One region of the Desulfosporosinus youngiae DSM 17734 genome, then DNA from elsewhere that is predicted to be linked to it. Evidence: a T-box and tRNA genes for the amino acid it is inferred to sense, from the RefSeq annotation. Region 1 holds a T-box; the other regions hold tRNA genes.
The links. A T-box is a leader RNA that pairs with one kind of tRNA and senses whether it is charged. The one in region 1 lies ahead of DESYODRAFT_RS24000 (valine--tRNA ligase), so its partner is inferred to be a tRNA-Val.
Positions count from the first base shown of each region.

Region 2: it has a tRNA-Val gene. The T-box ahead of DESYODRAFT_RS24000 (valine--tRNA ligase) is inferred to sense a tRNA for this amino acid. The anticodon was not compared.
Region 3: it has a tRNA-Val gene. The T-box ahead of DESYODRAFT_RS24000 (valine--tRNA ligase) is inferred to sense a tRNA for this amino acid. The anticodon was not compared.

Region 1 covers NZ_CM001441.1:5,169,764-5,175,734, reverse strand. The annotation lists gene DESYODRAFT_RS24010 (cell wall-binding repeat-containing protein) at 1-825, opposite strand, end outside; gene DESYODRAFT_RS24005 (FMN-binding glutamate synthase family protein) at 1,174-2,529, shown strand; T-box leader at 2,586-2,801, shown strand; gene DESYODRAFT_RS24000 (valine--tRNA ligase) at 2,848-5,499, shown strand; gene DESYODRAFT_RS23995 (bifunctional folylpolyglutamate synthase/dihydrofolate synthase) at 5,556-5,971, shown strand, end outside.
Region 2 covers NZ_CM001441.1:3,548,397-3,554,367, reverse strand. The annotation lists gene DESYODRAFT_RS16665 (hypothetical protein) at 1-41, opposite strand, end outside; gene DESYODRAFT_RS16660 (damage-control phosphatase ARMT1 family protein) at 161-1,018, shown strand; gene DESYODRAFT_RS16655 (sporulation protein) at 1,068-1,823, shown strand; tRNA gene DESYODRAFT_RS16650 (tRNA-Ala) at 2,140-2,215, shown strand; tRNA gene DESYODRAFT_RS16645 (tRNA-Arg) at 2,227-2,303, shown strand; tRNA gene DESYODRAFT_RS16640 (tRNA-Gln) at 2,322-2,396, shown strand; tRNA gene DESYODRAFT_RS16635 (tRNA-Lys) at 2,402-2,478, shown strand; tRNA gene DESYODRAFT_RS16630 (tRNA-Trp) at 2,485-2,558, shown strand; tRNA gene DESYODRAFT_RS16625 (tRNA-Glu) at 2,569-2,644, shown strand; tRNA gene DESYODRAFT_RS16620 (tRNA-Val) at 2,653-2,728, shown strand; gene DESYODRAFT_RS16615 (hypothetical protein) at 3,149-3,430, shown strand; tRNA gene DESYODRAFT_RS16610 (tRNA-Asp) at 3,554-3,629, shown strand; tRNA gene DESYODRAFT_RS16605 (tRNA-Ser) at 3,638-3,726, shown strand; gene DESYODRAFT_RS16600 (hypothetical protein) at 3,983-4,168, shown strand; gene DESYODRAFT_RS16595 (spore coat protein) at 4,184-4,435, shown strand; gene DESYODRAFT_RS16590 (TetR/AcrR family transcriptional regulator) at 4,699-5,283, shown strand; gene DESYODRAFT_RS16585 (zinc ribbon domain-containing protein) at 5,301-5,546, shown strand; gene DESYODRAFT_RS16580 (TfoX/Sxy family protein) at 5,561-5,842, shown strand; gene DESYODRAFT_RS16575 (ferritin-like domain-containing protein) at 5,894-5,971, opposite strand, start outside.
Region 3 covers NZ_CM001441.1:120,245-126,215, reverse strand. The annotation lists gene DESYODRAFT_RS00680 (CoA-binding protein) at 255-650, shown strand; tRNA gene DESYODRAFT_RS00675 (tRNA-Gly) at 725-798, opposite strand; tRNA gene DESYODRAFT_RS00670 (tRNA-Met) at 804-880, opposite strand; tRNA gene DESYODRAFT_RS00665 (tRNA-Asn) at 882-956, opposite strand; tRNA gene DESYODRAFT_RS00660 (tRNA-Ser) at 968-1,058, opposite strand; tRNA gene DESYODRAFT_RS00655 (tRNA-Leu) at 1,073-1,157, opposite strand; tRNA gene DESYODRAFT_RS00650 (tRNA-Thr) at 1,163-1,238, opposite strand; tRNA gene DESYODRAFT_RS00645 (tRNA-Arg) at 1,254-1,330, opposite strand; tRNA gene DESYODRAFT_RS00640 (tRNA-Gly) at 1,337-1,411, opposite strand; tRNA gene DESYODRAFT_RS00635 (tRNA-Lys) at 1,420-1,496, opposite strand; tRNA gene DESYODRAFT_RS00630 (tRNA-Gln) at 1,501-1,575, opposite strand; tRNA gene DESYODRAFT_RS00625 (tRNA-Met) at 1,619-1,693, opposite strand; tRNA gene DESYODRAFT_RS00620 (tRNA-Tyr) at 1,837-1,920, opposite strand; tRNA gene DESYODRAFT_RS00615 (tRNA-Asp) at 1,937-2,012, opposite strand; tRNA gene DESYODRAFT_RS00610 (tRNA-Val) at 2,018-2,093, opposite strand; tRNA gene DESYODRAFT_RS00605 (tRNA-Glu) at 2,107-2,182, opposite strand; gene DESYODRAFT_RS00600 (4Fe-4S dicluster domain-containing protein) at 2,313-2,867, opposite strand; gene DESYODRAFT_RS00595 (molybdopterin-containing oxidoreductase family protein) at 2,864-4,945, opposite strand; gene DESYODRAFT_RS00590 (NAD(P)/FAD-dependent oxidoreductase) at 4,947-5,971, opposite strand, start outside.

The DNA of each region.
Region 1 (5,971 bases):
TGCCCCGGCTAAAGCATCAATGGCAGTTTCCCCATTAGCTACGAAAACATGATCATACTCTATAATATCCTCAAAAGCCTTAAGCACTTCAACATTGGTGTCATAAGCTGTCATGCCAAAGTGGCGGGTGGCGTCAGGAAACTCATCTGCGATATCGTCACTGATTACGGCGGTTCCGCCAATAATATCGGTTGAAACAATATCCTCATTCTCAGACAGGAACTCCTGGACACTTTCAGGAATTGACGCCGCCTCGGTCAGGAGAATCGGCTGAGTCTGAGCAGCAGCAATAGAGGCGATGGAGAGGGCGTCCTGGTTCTTCCAGCCGTAAGCAACAGCAACCTTGCTCACTGGAGCTTCCAGTTCGATCATTTGCTTAGCAATATTAACAGAGGTGTCGAATCGATCGTTTCCGCCAAGGGAAACCACTGTGATATCCATATCTTCAAGCTGATCCAGAACGGCCTGACTGATCACCGCAGTTCCGCTGGTAACATAAACCGTTTCAACTTCAAGTCGTTCAAGTTCAGCTTTAGTGTCTTTGTTCAGTTCATCTCCAGCCCCTTGCAGAAGAATAGGAGCCTCAAGGACGGAAGCGAGCGGGCCGGCAGTCAAAGCATCAACCATGCCATAAGAAGCGGAAGAAGCGAGAATAGCAGAGCCTGTCCAACCAGTACGTTCAGCAATTTTTACGGCAGTTTGTTCAGCTGTTACTCCTGCTAAGCGTTCAGGAACTGTAACCGCAGCAAAGGCATTGAAAGGAAGCATGCTTAAAGTCATACCTGCGATGGCTAAGGTTGCTAAGGCTTTTTTAGTCTTTCTCATTGAATGAAGTTCCTCCTCGTTTTTGAAATATTTTTTTTTTGAAAAGAGCTTTTGGAAACGAAACTCATGATTAAAGCTGAAGTATGAGTACACATAACAATCATTCGCTAAAAAAGGGAAAATCCTTTTTTTTACAAATGGTATTTAAATACATAAGAGTAATATTAGGGAAAAAACCCATCAAATCCGTCTGAGAATAATATCGGTTAACTCGCATAGACTACGTCTATTAAGATTGTCTTACCACATTGATCAGTGGTATATCGAACGTGAGTGAAAGATGGGGGATTGAACTTGTTGTTAAAAGAGGATGCCCTGCTCATTGTTGTGCTTTCAGTCGTAGGAACGATGATTGCCGCCGGAATCCTTTTTAATGTCGCTTACTTTGTTGGCAGACGCTCCTTCCGGACCACCGTCCAACGGATTTTTGGATTGGTTTTAGAAAGACTCCTGCGAGACAAATATCACGAAAATCTAATGGAGCTTTGGAGTGCGGTTCGCCGGACCTCCCTGCAAACTATCTTGGAAATCAGTTTGCGGGCAGAAGAAGGAAAGCTTATTCAGCGGCCCTTAGGCTCGGCAAAACCCCTGCCTCATTACGATACCCTGATGTTTGTACCCGGCCAAATGGCCCGTCTTCCTAAAGAGGCCCATTTTCCAGTCGATATGAAGGTAACCCTTGGCGCCAAAGCAGAGAAACCTCTTCAAATTGACATTCCATTGATGATTGGCGGCATGGGTTACGGAATAGGGCTTAGCGAAGAGGCTAAAAAGGCCTTAGCCAGAGCAGCAAAACAAATGGGGACTGTCACCAATTCAGGGGAGGGACCATTTTTACAAGAGGAGCGTGATGAGGCCGGCAAATTTGTCTGGCAAATCAGCCGGAGTCCCTGGGGGCACAGTCCCCAAGGAATTGCTGCTGCAGATATGATTGAAGTGCAGATGGGCCAAGGGGCCAGGATGGGGCCTTATACTATTGAACCTTATGCGGTGAAGGGCAAGGCACAAAAACTAATGGGCATATCCCCTGTGGAAACAGTCGTTACCCCGGCGGTAATCCCCGGAATTCAGACCCCTTGGGATTGGCCGAAGTATGTCTCGGATTTGCGTGAAGAAGCGGCGGGAAAACCCATTGCTATTAAGCTTATGGCGACGGGTGCCTTGGAAAGGGACTTGGCCGTCTGTTTAGAAGCGGATTTTGATGTCATCGTTCTCGGCGGAGCTCAAGGCGGGGCGTCCGGCGCATCCCCGCTGATTTGCGATGATTTGGGAATTCCAAGTTTGTTGGCCCTTGTTCGGGCGGAACGTTTTTTGCGCGAGCAGGGTGCTCGAAAAGAGGTCAGTCTGGTGGTCGGGGGAGGATATTCGACACCCGGAGAGTGCCTGAAAGCCATAGCGCTGGGGGCGGATGCCATTTGTATGGGAACCGTTCCTCTGTTTGCTTTAATTCATAACCAGATTCATAAAGTACTTCCCTGGGAGCCATTAACACAGTTGGTTTGGTATGATTCTCCTTATAAGCACCGGCTGGATATCCCTTTGGCAAGTAAAAGTGTAGCTAATGTCCTTAAATCAATGGTCATGGAAATGGAAGAGGGGGTACGGGCTCTTGGAAAAACATCCTTGTCAGAGCTTGGCCCCAACGATCTTGTTGCTTTAGACGAATGGACGGCCAAAATAACCGGAGTAAAGTGCGCCTGGTAAGAGGTATTTTGACAATACTTCTTATGCCGAGTATAATTAATGGATATAATAGTTAGATAAACCCAATGACTGTGAGGAATAGTGATCCTGCCGTCCAGAGAGAAAGGCCAGAGCTGAAAGGCCTTTTCGGGAAGCCACTAGAGGTCGCACAGGAGGGGCGGAGGGGAATGGAGTACTCTCTGACGGAGGAACCCGTTAGCGTTTGCCAAGTGCTGAGGAAACCAATGTTTCTCAGAATAAAGGTGGTACCACGGAAGCTTTTCGTCCTTTGATTGGATGAGGGGCTTTTTTTAATGAACGAAAGGAGTTCGTGAATATATGCCAGAGAACAAAAAAGCGGAAATGGCGACAGCGTACGATTCCAGCTCAGTTGAAGGAAAATGGTCGCAGTATTGGGAGGAAAATGGTTTTTTTCATGAAGAAGTGAACAAGGACAAGCCGGCGTTCAGTATTGTTATGCCTCCGCCGAATGTCACGGGCGCTCTGCACCTTGGACATGCCATGGATAGTACGATCCAGGATATTTTGACTCGCTTTAAGCGGATGCAGGGTTTTAATACCCTCTGGGTTCCGGGAACGGACCATGCCGGGATCGCTACTCAGGCTAAGGTTGAAGGGCAGTTAGCCAAGGAAGGCACCAATCGTCATGAACTGGGACGGGAGAAGTTTTTAGAACGGGTTTGGGAGTGGAAAACCCAGTATGGCGGGCGTATCACCCAGCAATTACGCAGGCTGGGATCGTCTTGTGACTGGGAACGTGAGCGGTTCACCATGGATGAAGGATGTTCGCGGGCGGTCAGGGAGGCATTTGTTGATTTATATGACAAAGGCCTCATTTATCGCGGAAATTATATCGTTAACTGGTGTCCTCATTGTCATACGACGATTTCGGATATTGAGGTGGAACATAATGACCGGGATGGGAACTTATATCATCTGCGTTACCCGGTTAAACATAGTAACGAGTCTTTAATCGTGGCGACCACCCGGCCGGAAACGATGCTTGGCGACACGGCAGTGGCAGTTCATCCGGAGGATGAGCGCTATCAGCATCTGATTGGAAAAACCTTAATCCTGCCGTTAATGAATCGGGAAATCCCGATTATTGCCGATGAATACGTGGATCGTGAGTTTGGGACGGGTGCGGTAAAAATCACCCCAGCCCATGACCCCAACGACTTTGAAATCGGACTTCGCCATAAATTGCCTCAGGTTATCGTCTTGGACAAACAAGCTAAAATGAATGAAAATGCCGGTAAATTTCAAGGGCTGGACCGTTTTGAGGCCCGTAAAGCGATTGTCGAAGAGCTTAAAACCTCTGGAGTCCTGGTTAAAATCGATGCTCATGCCCATGCAGTTGGAGAATGCTATCGCTGCTCTACGATCATTGAACCATTAGTCAGCAAGCAATGGTTTGTAAAGATGGAACCCTTAGCAGAGCCGGCCATTGATGTTGTGCGGGATGGACGATTAGAATTTGTTCCTGATCGCTTCGATAAAATCTATCTTGGCTGGATGGAGAATATCCGGGATTGGTGCATCTCCAGACAGTTGTGGTGGGGTCACCGCATTCCTGTTTGGTATTGCGGGAAATGCGGGGCTGAAATCTGCTCCAAGGAGGACCCTTCAAGTTGTCCGGCCTGTGGATCAGACCAGCTCAAACAAGATCCCGACGTTTTGGATACCTGGTTTTCCTCCGGACTATGGCCTTTTTCTACATTAGGCTGGCCGGAAAAAACGCCCGAACTAGAACAGTTTTACCCGACCTCTGTTTTAGTGACCGGGAGGGATATCATTTTCTTCTGGGTGGCCCGGATGATTTTCATGGCTATGGAGTTTAAGCGGGAAGTACCTTTCCGCAAGGTCATGATTCATGGACTGGTTCTGGATGCGCAAGGCCGGAAGATGAGTAAATCCTTAGGCAACGGTGTGGACCCCATTGAAGTGATTGAACAGTATGGAGCGGATACCTTGCGCTTCATGCTGATCACAGGAAATACACCTGGAAATGATCTGCGTTTCCACCCGGAACGGCTTGAAGCAACTCGCAATTTCTCCAACAAGATTTGGAATGCTTCCCGTTATGTCCTCTTAAATTTAGAAGACTACCAAGAAGGGCCAAGGGGAGAACTGGCCCTGGCGGACCGCTGGATACTAACCCGCTATGCCGCCACCATTGAGAACGTCACAAAGGCTCTGGACAATTTCGATCTTGGTGAAGCCGGACGCCTGCTCTATGAGTTTATTTGGAATGAGTTCTGTGATTGGTACATTGAGCTGACCAAGCCGCGCCTCTACAACAAGGAAAATGGTGCAGCCCGTCATACTGCCCAATCCGTACTTTTCGAAGTTCTCGAAGGAACCCTGCGCCTCTTGCATCCCTTTATGCCGTTCTTAACTGAAGAAATATGGCAGAATTTCCCTGTTCAGGGGAAAAGCCTCATGATACAGCCCTGGCCTGAACTGCCGGCCTGCAATGATGCAGCAGCCGAAAGGAATATGACCCTTCTCATGGATGCTATTAAAGCGATCCGTAATATCCGCGCGGAGATGAAGGTGTCACCCGGGCAGAAAGTCGAGATCATCATGCTCGCCCCGGATGAGAACCAGCGCGCCGTCCTGGAAAACGGCAAGGCTGATATTTTGAAATTAGCCGGAGGCGCCAGCGTCGAATTGTTTGAATCCCTGCCGGAAAAGCCCTCACAATCAGCCAGTGCCGTTTTAGAGGGCGTTGAAATCTACCTCCCTTTAAAAGGGCTGATGGATTTGGATAAAGAAGTTGCCCGTATTGAAAAGGAGATTGCCTTAGCGGTCCAGGATCAGAAGACCTTGGAAACAAAACTCAATAACCCTGGCTTTACAAACAAGGCACCGGCGGCTGTGGTAGCTAAAGAACGGGAACGCTTAGAAGGACTCTTAGCCCGCAAAGCAGCTTTAGAAGAACGCCTGAGCGAATTAAAACAAGTTTAGAGAGTTTGTTTTAGGTCTGAACAACAATGAGCATTGAAGCAGGAGGGGGCACATCAATGTCTGAGAAAATTCTTGAACAGGAATACCAAGAGAGCTTGCAATACCTCACGAACATGACAACCTTCGGTATTAATTTTGGGTTGGGTCGTATTAAAGAACTTCTGAAGCGGGTCGGAAATCCGGAAAGCAACCTGCGTGTCGTACATATCGGCGGCACAAACGGCAAAGGTTCGACAACCGTCATGATCGCCCGAATACTGCGGGAAGCCGGGTATAAAGTCGGGGTCTTTACCTCGCCCCATATGCATGATTATCGGGAGCGTATGGTCATTAATGGCCTCATGATTTCCAAAGAAGATGTGATTCAGATGATTGGCCGCGTGCGTCCCCATCTGGAGGATATGGTTGCCGAAGGCTTCGAGCATCCCACAGAGTTTGAAGTGAGCACGGCACTTGCGCTCCTTTATTTCGC
Region 2 (5,971 bases), 1.6 Mb from region 1:
GGACGCAGGGGGTCATTAATAATTCTGAACTCTGCTAACATTCGATAATCCTCCCTGGAAATGTAAGTTATTCAATAGCAATTACGTCTTGGGCATAATGGGTTTGCAGGAAATTGGAGATAAATAAAGTTGAAGACTAACTGATGAGGAGGCTCCAATTGTGAACGTTGTCCTGGATTGTATTCCTTGCTATATAAAGCAATCGATTAATACGTTAGCACAAACTGAAATTACTGAGGATAAAGCGAGGGAAATCATCCATCAGACCCTGTCCCTATTTCCTCATTTGGATCCGCAAGGTACTCCGGCAGAGAATTCGACGATTATTCTTAGAAAGGTCAATGAGCTTTTGGGCATTAAGGACCCTTTTCATAAGGCCAAGAAGGAATCCAATGACTTAGCCCTTAAACTTCTGCCCCAGTTAAAAGAGCGGATACGGCAAAGTACGGATCCGCTGTTTATCACCCTCAAAATTGCGGTCGCAGGTAATATCATCGATATGGGTATCCTGAAGGAGTTTGATGTTGAGGGGACTATAGAGGAGGCCATGGTGAAGGATTTTGCCCGGGATGATTACGCATCTTTCGAGCAAAAACTAAAAGGCGCTCGGGAGATATTAATTCTGGGTGATAACAGCGGGGAAATTGCTTTCGATAGACTATTAGCTGAACAGCTGTTAGAATCCGGGATCAAGGTGACCTATGCGGTTAAGGACCGGCCGATTTTAAATGATGCCACGATGGAAGATGCTGCTTATGTAGGTATGACTGAGCAAGTCCGTGTAATTTCTAATGGCAGCGGTTTTTTAGGAACCATCCTCAAAGATTGTTCGGAAGAATTCAAACAAGCTTATAAAAAGGCTGATCTAGTGATCAGTAAAGGGCAGGCTAATTATGAATCCTTAGAAGGGCTTGGCAAAGAGGATAGACGGCTGTATTTTTTACTGAGAGCAAAGTGTGAGATTGTTGCGAAAAACTTAGGAGTTCAACTTGGTGAAATGGTCTTTTGCTGCAGTTAAGTGCAATATTTCAGGGTGGATACTGAAATACAGTTTGGAGGTAGTGTGAGTGTTTAAAAAAATCATGGCTGGCTTAGGTATTGATGGCGCAAACGTGAATTTTGTCATTGATAATGATGTTGTAGAACTTGGCGGTGTAGTAAGCGGAAACGTCTATATTAGCGGCGGATCGATTGATCAGGTTATAACAGAGATAACAATTGCCTTAGAGGTATTCTCAAAGTATAAAGCGGGCGACCAAACAAGACATGTACATCAGGAAATAGCCAGCGGGATTGTTGCAAGCCAATTGATGGTTAAAGCAAATTCGCCTGAAATCAGCATCCCAATTCGGTTTGAACTGCCCTATAATATTCCGGTATCAACGCCGTATACCAGATACCAGTTTAGGACAAACCTGGATATACCCAATGCAGTTGATGCAAAGGATATTGATGGGATTACCATACGCCCCAATCACTTTGTCCAATGCTTATTTGATGCCATAAGTTTACTCGGTTTCAGGTCTAAAGCCGGATCAGGTTCCTTCAATGGGAGGTTCCAGGAGTTCGAATATGTTCCGACTAAGCTGCTTAAAGGGAAACTTGATGAGCTTGAAGTTTACTTTGAAGCCCAAGAAGATGGGATAAATATTATGCTTCAGATTGATAAAAAAGTCAGAGGATTTTTCGCCAGTGCTATCGACGATTTGGACCTTGACGAAAGGCATGTCAGTTTTTACCTTGCGAAAAACCAGTTAGTAAACCCTGAACAAACTGCTGATATTTTGGCAAGAATTATTCAGCAGGAATATTCAAAGATTTAAGCAGCTTGAATGATTAATCCGAACGGAAAGTTCTCTTTCATAATTTTAAATCCCTTTACTGATTTGTCAATGATTTAAGCGCAAAACGGGGCAAACCTGGATCTTCGAAGAAATTGGTCGGGCCGAACTTGGGGATTAAAAAATAAAGGTCTGGATAAAACTAACCGTAGCTCCGAAACGACACATTCGAGGCAGCAACACAGCATTTAAATTAGTTGTTGACAATGTAATTTGAAAATGCTATTATACAATCCGGTCCAACAACTAGTCTAACACCTGAAGTTGGAATCAGAGTACACAGTTAAGCAAGTATTGTGGGGGTATAGCTCAGCTGGGAGAGCACCTGCCTTGCAAGCAGGGGGTCAGCGGTTCGATCCCGCTTACCTCCACCATAATATATTTTGCGCTCGTAGCTCAGCTGGATAGAGCGTCTGACTACGAATCAGAAGGCCGGGAGTTCGAATCTCTCCGAGCGCACCATTTAGGCTGCTATATTATTGGGGTGTCGCCAAGCGGTAAGGCACCAGACTTTGACTCTGGCATTCGGAGGTTCGAATCCTCCCACCCCAGCCATTTAAGGGCCATTAGCTCAGTCGGCTAGAGCACCTGACTTTTAATCAGGGTGTCCCGCGTTCGAGTCGCGGATGGCCCACCAAACCATAGGGGATTAGTTTAATGGTAGAACAGCGGTCTCCAAAACCGTCGGTGGGAGTTCGACTCTCTCATCCCCTGCCAATTTTTATCCGGCCCGTTGGTCAAGCGGTCTAAGACACCGCCCTTTCACGGCGGTTACACGGGTTCGAATCCCGTACGGGTCACCAACTTTTATGGGCGATTAGCTCAGATGGTAGAGCGCCTGCCTTACAAGCAGGATGTCGGCAGTTCGATCCTGTCATCGCCCACCAAACGCTTTAAAAACCGCATTACTAAGCCATTTTTTTGCGAATACCTTTAACGAATTTGACAGCCTGATTTAACGTAAAAAATATTGTAGTCAGGACAGTCAATTGGCTAAAAAGTATACCGTCAAATAGCGAACAAAATTTTACAATTCGTTTCGCAACCCTTGACTGTATGTTTTTAGTTAAAACGTTAAAGGTATTTTTTGCGTTTATTTTATGAAGAATCAGCATTGAACGTCTAACTTTGCAGAAAGGGTTTTATAAAGGGTGAAAGAGCAATCAAACACATTGCTGAAAAGGCCGGTATTAATTTTGAAATGCCAATCGGGGAGTGCAATCCCCAACATTATATTAATATGTCTGAATCATGGAGTATAATATGATGAGGAGTTGCAGTTAATGGCAACAGAGAGGAGATTACTTATGGAAAACGAGAAGTTTCAAGAATTGTTGTTAGAGCAATTTGATAAATTGTCTCAAGAGATCCAAGAAGTTAGGACTAGTCAGCAAAGAACTGAAGAGAGAGTTAGTTCCTTAGATTCAAAGGTGGATGAACTGGGAGTTCTGATGGAGAAAGTAGACAATAATGTAAAGGCCGTAGCTGAAGGTTTATCAGCCCATAGAGAGCAGAGTGAACGTCAATTTGACGAGCAGAAAGAGTTTATCAAGAGAGAGAATGAGCTGATAAAGAGTGTTATTGCATGAAACAGTAAGGATCTAAGATTACACTTGATAGAATGATACACAAAGAAAAATGAATTTTACAGTTGCAAAAAAATAGTCTTCGTGCTAATATAAGTCTCACGCGAGAAAAGTAAGGACAAATTCGGCCCCGTGGTGTAGTGGTCAACATGCCTGCCTGTCACGCAGGAGATCGTCGGTTCAAGTCCGATCGGGGTCGCCATCATACTTGGAGGGGTGTCCGAGTGGTTTAAGGAGCTGGTCTTGAAAACCAGTGACTCCGCAAGGGGCCGTGGGTTCGAATCCCACCCCCTCCGCCAAGTCAAAAGCTACGTCTTCTTCTTGAAACAGATAAGAAAAAGTGTAGATTTTTTTAATCAATAAAAATATGCTGGTGACATGATGGTTATTTTACTATCATGTTTTTTGTTTCTTAAAATATCGTTCGTTAGGAAGGCCGGCACAAACGATTGAACTAGCGCCGACCTATGTCCAAAGGTCAATTTTGTTAGCTATGCATATTCTGTTCGCATTCTGAAATACTAAATATGGAATATATTGAAAGGAGTTTTTTTTATGTCACAACTGAACCAAATTGAACTGCAGAACCTGCGTCATTTGATTGGCGCTCATGAAACCGCCAACCAAAAATTGCAGGCTTATGCCGAGCAAGCGACCGATCCTGAACTTAAGCAGTTTTTTCAGGATGGTGCACAAGCTGCGATGAATACCAAACAACAGTTGTTAGGCTTTTTGAACTAAAGGAGGAAATAAGTAATGATACAAGAAAAAATAATGGTCAACGATGTACTTTCCTCTGTAAAGAGCAATCTGACATGCTACGCCAACACCATCACCGAGTGTGCGAACCCAACACTGCGTTCCGCCATTCAACAGATCCGTAATAACGATGAAGCATCGCAGTATAAGCTGTTCCAGATGGCACAGGCTAAAGGGTATTATAAGCCCGCTCTCATGGCTAAGGACGAGGAAGTGCAGCAGACTAAATCCCAGCTTACCGGCCACTAATCAATAAAAAGCTTCAAACGGATTCAACTGGAATTCAAACTTAAAAAAGCTCGGCTATATGGCAGTCCTGCATAAGACAGTATAAAAACTTAAACTGTTAATGGGCAACTGTCAAGTGAAATGCCTAAAACAAGCGTATTGTTCTCAGTGGACGATACGCTTGTTTTTTGTTTTCAATATGCTTCAATACGAGTTTATTACTTGACAAATCCTGTATAAAGAATGATAATGAGTTTGTACTCATTGAGTTGGAGGTCATTAAAGTGTCGCAAACAAAACGTCAAGAGCAAAAAGAGCTTACGCGACAGCGGATTATGGATACGGCATTCCGTATATATGCAGTAAATGGATTTTCTACTCCTACAAATATAATTGCACAAGAAGCCGGGGTATCTCATGGAGCAATCTTTGTTCACTTTCCCACAAAAGAAGTTTTACAGCTTCATGTCTTGGAACGGTTTGCAAAAGAAGTCGGGGATAAGCTGCATGGCCTTTCTACAACGAGTGAAGATATTTCCGAATTGCTTTATGCTCATATCAGTATTTTGCAAAAACATGAAGCATTCTACCGGAAAATGATTTTGGAAATTGCATCTTTACCAAACGAAACAAGGGAAATCCTTATTTCTCTGCAATCAACAATGTCATGGCATTTTAGCGTTGTGATCGAACAATCACAGAAAGCGGGGCTTATTAAGAAAATCCCCTTGCATATGTTGTTCAATACTTGGATTGCTTTATTACATTATTATTTGCAAAATGCTGACTTGTTTGCCCCCGGTGCATCGGTTCTGGATTGCTGTCGGGATGAATTGATAAACACTTTTGTTACACTCATTTCAAAATAATATTAGGGAGAATGAAAATGAAAACTTGTATTGCTTGCGGTATGCCTATGAATGACATAACTGAATTTGCAATGAACGACAGCTCAAAAGATTATTGTGTTCATTGTTCCCGACCGGATGGGTCAATGCAGTCTTTTGAGGAAAAGAGAAGTTCGCTGACAAACTTTATCGTAAAAACACAAGGGTTTGATAAAAATGCGGCCTTGAAAATGGCAGAAGCCATGATGAAAAAACTGCCCGTTTGGGCTGAATACTTCACATGAAAGGAGTTGGTTCTATGAGTGCATTATCTCATTTGCCCAATGTTGGTAAAGTGTTAGAAAGCAATTTATTGCAAGTGGGCATAAAAACTCCAGAGCAACTTCGAGATATGGGAGCAGAAGAAGCCTTTATTCGCATTCGCGCATATGTTGACCAGGGCGCATGTCTACATATGCTCTATGGCATACAAGGCGCAATAGAGGGAGTGCCGGACAAATTATTAGAAGATAGTACCAAACAAAGGTTAAGGAAATTCTACAAAACACTATACGGGAAGGATATTTATGAATGTCAGTAACGCATTTGGAATCTTGTTCAAAAGAAGCACCCGAAGTCCATAAGGCTTGGATTATACCTGCCGATACATCTCGCTGAAAATCCGGAGGTGGCGTTCCTCGTCTAGTATAATGCGTTTTAAGATCGCCAC
Region 3 (5,971 bases), 610 kb from region 1:
CAATAGTTATTTTAACCGCTTTTAACCACCGTCACTCTCGCTCTTAATCTGCGGAGCAACGTTTGTAATAGTATCATGGTATCAATGCGCCGTCAAGAGACTAATAGACTCAGAGTTTAACTAAGACATTTCATTATTACAACTTAGGCCCGTCCATAATTTGCTAAACATATGATTTTATTCTACACTGAGAAGTATTAACACTACCAAAACCAAGTCCACATTTTCTATATTTAAGCAACAGGAGGATTCGTATGCAAGGTAATGTAAATGAACTTTTGAATCAAAAAACTTGGGCAGTAATCGGCGTATCTAATAATAAAACTAAATATGGCTATAAGGTTTACGATCAACTTAAAAAATTAGGTTACTCGGTATTTGCAATTAATCCCGGGCTCGAGAGTATAGACGGAGACCCTTGTTATCCTTCCCTAACTGCCCTACCGAAGAAACCTGATGCGGTGAGCGTTGTCGTTCCTCCCAAAATCACCGAACAAGTTGTCAAAGAATGCAACGACCTTGGAATCTCAAAGGTCTGGATGCAACCTGGCAGCGAAAGCAACAATGCAATCCAAGATGGCAAAGAGCATGGAATTACAGTGATTCATCACGAATGTGTTTTGATTCATACACGTAATAAAAGTGTATAGTAATGATAAGAATAACTTTAAGAAACATAAAACAACTAAAAACCGCACCAATCAGGTGCGGTTAACTATTTTTATGGAGCGGGTGATGAGAATCGAACTCACGTAGCTAGCTTGGAAGGCTAGTGCTCTACCATTGAGCTACACCCGCAGGTGTGGTAGCAGGGGGGGGATTTGAACCCTCGAATGAGCGGGTATGAACCACTTGCCTTAGACCACTTGGCTACCCTGCCATGGCTCCCCGAGTAGGACTCGAACCTACAACCTACCGGTTAACAGCCGGTTGCTCCACCATTGAGCTATCGAGGAATATATACATTTGGCGGAGAAGGAGGGATTTGAACCCTCGCAGCAGTTACCCACTCTAACGGTTTAGCAAACCGTCCTCTTCAGCCACTTGAGTACTTCTCCAAGATTTGCTTATTTGGTGCGGAAGACGGGACTTGAACCCGTACGGAGTTACCCACACGCCCCTCAAACGTGCGCGTCTGCCAATTACGCCACTCCCGCATGTCTGGAGCCATTGACCGGGATTGAACCGGTGACCTTATCCTTACCAAGGATACGCTCTACCAACTGAGCTACAACGGCTTATCTGTAATTTTGTGGTGCGCTCGGAGAGATTCGAACTCCCGGCCTTCTGATTCGTAGTCAGACGCTCTATCCAGCTGGGCTACGAGCGCACGTTATGGAGCGGGTGACGAGATTCGAACTCGCGACTTTCACCTTGGCAAGGTGACACTCTACCGCTGAGTTACACCCGCAAATTGTATGGTGGGCCATCCGCGACTCGAACGCGGGACACCCTGATTAAAAGTCAGGTGCTCTAGCCGACTGAGCTAATGGCCCTTAATGGCTGGGGTGGGAGGATTCGAACCTACGAATGCCAGAGTCAAAGTCTGGTGCCTTACCACTTGGCGACACCCCAATCTATATATTAAGTCCGAGCATTGCTCAAAGACCCAATAACTTGGTTGCGGGGGCCGGATTTGAACCGACGACCTTCGGGTTATGAGCCCGACGAGCTACCGCTGCTCCACCCCGCGACGAGTTTAGTGTTTGGCATACAACAATCGTTATCCGAATTATCGCATTCCTCATGTTATATTACCGGAATTATCATTTCCAAAATCTATCTCTTAACCAATTGCCATTCCATCTTGAACAACAATCTCCGAACCTTTGATAATGGTGGGCAGGGATGGATTCGAACCATCGTACCTCGCGGAACAGATTTACAGTCTGTCGCCTTTAACCACTCGGCCACCTACCCATGCTGTCTATTAATATGGCGACCCCGATCGGACTTGAACCGACGATCTCCTGCGTGACAGGCAGGCATGTTGACCACTACACCACGGGGCCGTGTCTGGTGGGCGATGACAGGGTCGAACTGCCGACATCCTGCTTGTAAGGCAGGCGCTCTACCAACTGAGCTAATCACCCTTGGGCTCTATTCTGGTGACCCGTACGGGATTCGAACCCGTGTAACCGCCGTGAAAGGGCGGTGTCTTAGACCGCTTGACCAACGGGCCACTTTTGAGAACTTTTTTAGTATAGCTGAAGGTTCCCAAAATGTCAACTCTTTTTGATCAGATATTATAAAAAAAGTTGCTATTCTTTAAAATCCTTTACCATTCATTGTCGATCTAAGGTTATCTGGCTTTATTTATCAACTAAAAGATATATGACTCTAGTCTGACCCTTATCCTCTCCTTCGAGATAGACGTTTATACCTCTGTCCTTTAATTCAGTTACTCGCATGGATGCCTCTTTAAGAAGTTCCTCGCGCTTACCATAAACTCGGGAGTTAACCGGACAAACGGCAACACACCCGGGCTCTTCGCCTCTTTCCAAGCGATGACTGCAAAAAGTACATTTCCCCACTTTACCGTTTGTCATGATTTTCATTCCCCCATGGGGACATGCGGTTACACAAACATGACACCCAAGACACTTTTCGTCATCTTGAATCACAAGCCCATCTTCCTGACACTGAATAGCACCTGCCGGACACACCGTTTGACAAACCGGGTCTGCGCAGTGTCTGCATGACTGAGGATAATAATAGCGTACCAAGTGATCCTTGAGATGTTCCCTTCGCCATACTTTTAAATACCAATCTCCTGTTTGTAAACCATTTTCCTGTTTACAAGCAACGGCGCAACTCATACACGCGATGCATCGTGACTCATCAACTAACATAGCATGCTGACTCATGATTCTTGACCCCCTTCGGCTTTAGCATTACACATGATGTTTTTGCTAACTAAATTACCTCCAATAGGATCAGCAGCTACTGGAAAAAGAGTATTGGCCGGTACTTGCCCATAAGGAGATTGTAACCCGAAATATGGTTGGGTTGAGAGGAACCCCCGCGGTACTGACAAGGTTATCTTCGCCGGCAAAATGACCGATCCTGCAACCGTCTCCACTCTAACTTGGTCTCCTTCCCCAACTCCTATCTCTAATGCGGTCAGAGGATGTATTTCCACATAAGGTTTTTCCATTTCATTAGCCCAATCACTATATTGGCATTCCGTATGGTAGTGGCTTGCCACCTTATTCGTGCTAAAGATATAAGGATATTTCTCTCGGCTTACTCCCATATTCCCCGGGGCTTCAGTGGTATCTACGTAATCAAGCGGCGCATCACTTACTCCTGATAATTCAACTTTGCCGGTAGATGTTTTGAACGTTCCACTCGGAAATAAGCGCACGGTTTCCTTACCAACTTCAGAGCATGGAAAATGTATACCGCCGGGGGTTGCCAGCATCCGTTCCCTGCTAATACCAGCTACATTTTTATTGTACTTCCTTTCCAGCTCCCAAGCCGCTTCAGGAGAATCCGGGAAATAGGATGACGGCAAACCCATTCGCTCTGCCAATAGCCGGTAAAAATCTCCGCCAGATTTTTCTTCACCAAGTGTATCAACCACTTTATTTTTCCACTGCAAGACTCTATGCACACTAGCCTGAGCTCCGGCTTCTTCCAACCAATGGGTCGCAGGGAGAACTATGTCAGCTAGTACAGCAGAATCATCCAACACCAAGGTATGGCTGACCACAAAATCTAATCCTTTAACTGCTGTACGCATCCGTGCACTGTCGGGCCAAGTTACACAAGGATTCCCTGAAATCAAGAGCATTTTGACATCTCCCTCCAGCATGTCTTTATAGAGGGTACTAGATGATCTCTTACGATCAGGTTTCATAACATCCTTCGTCTGGATTAAATTGCTGATGCCGCCGGTATTGTTGATGTGTGAAATAATCCCTGATCCCGGTTTACCGATATTACCGAGTATAGCCATCAGGCTTTCAAATGCCCAGATTGAGGCCCCCGCATTATTAACACAAACAACACCTCGCCCTTCAAACAACATGCCTGGTCTTAGTGTCGCTAAATCTTCTGCTAATCTCTCAATAACATTTTGAGGAACTCCTGTGACCTCTGCTGCGCGCTCAGTGGTAAACGAACTCACATCCTGGGCTAACCTCCCGAACCCATTAGTATGTTCAGATACAAACGTTGGATCATAGAGGTTATTCTTGATAACATAATTCAGTAACGCCATACCTAAGGCTGCGTCAGTCCCCGGTCTGATTTGTATGAATAAGTCCGCTGCCTGAGCCGTTTCTGTGAAGCGGGTGTCTATGACCACGATACGAGTCCCTGACCGCTTAGCTTCCGTAATCCAATGAAACTGCCCCGCCTTTGTTTGGGCGGCGTTGTTGCCAACTATCAGCAATAGTTTAGAATTTAGGACATCCGAGAGAGGGCTTGTTCCTGAACCGTCTCCAAAGAGTTTTTTGCGCACATTCACCTCTGAGTCGGTGCAGATCGGCCCAGTCCCATAGTTCACAAGACCGGTTAAGGAGGAAAATATGCTATGCGCCAATTTACTGTAAGATCCACCTACTTTGGAGGTAATCCCTACAATTGATCCTGAACCATTCTCTTTAAGATAATGATTATATTTTTGGGCGATCAAATCTAAAGCCTCGTCCCAACTTATTCTTTCAAAAGTACCATTAACCTTTTTCATAGGATATCTGACTCTATATGGTCCATAAAGAGTTTGGGAAATTTCCATAGGTTTAGGACAAATTTTCCCTTTATTATAGGGGTTTTCAGGGTCACCAAATACCGCCTTGATTTTTCCATCCTGATCTAAGCTGATTTTTATCCCGCAACCACCGTTACAAAGACAGCAAATCGATGGACGCAATTCCTGGTCATGTTTTAATGGTTTACTGCTTGAAGTTAAGGCGCCTGTTCTTACGTATGAACCCACTTTACTGCCCCCCTTTATCTAACGGCAAGTATCCAGGATATACAATTGGATTTACCAACATTTTATTAAGATAATTAACGTTAATTTTCGCCCTCTTTCGAATTAATCCGCTCAAAATACCTGCCCCTTCGATATCTCCCACCATAATCATTCCTACCAAACGTTCATCTTGAACTACAAATTTTCGATAGAAGTTCTTATCAGGCTCCGATGCTCTAAGCACACTGCCTTCTCCAGGCGGCAAATTCACACGTCCGGCAGAAATAATTCCTACTCCACCGATTACGGCGGAGTTTACGGCCAGTGAACCATGATATTTACGTTTAATACCCGCCATATTGCATCCAGCGATGATTCCTTGTTCTGTCGCAGAAGGCCAAATAGCATTCACACATTTTTCACCACTTAAAAGATCGAATGCTTCAGCAACATCACCAGCAGCGTAAATATCACTTACGGATGTTTGCATATCATCATCAACAAGAATACCGTAATTCACGGCTACTCCACTGTCACTCACTAGCTTTACATTAGGGCGGACACCAACCGCTCTAATAATCATCTGACAGGGGATCTGTTCGCCGGTATTCAGAAGTACACCTGAGACCGCCATACGTCCATCCCCATCCTCTTCACCTAACACTTTGGTTACTTTGGTATTTAGGAGGACTCGATAGCCTTCTTCTTCCAACAATCTTGTTAGAATCTCGGCAGATTCTACATCAATGGAGTGACGCAGAACTTGAGGTGCGGATCCTACAATTGTCACATTAATACCCAGTTCATGGAGTCCGTGAGCTCCTTTAAGCCCTACAAGACCGGCGCCCATAACAACAGCAGTTTTTGCCTTTGGGGCAAACCTTGCCACTGCTTTAGCATCATCTAAAGTGCGCAGTTCAAAAATTCCCTCTGCGTCACTTCCCTCAAGAGGAGGGTTAAAGGGAGAAGAACCCGTCGCAATCAGCAACTTGTCATAAGTAACCCTCTCGCCCAAGGCTAACAGGACACTTTTGGAATTAGGGTCCA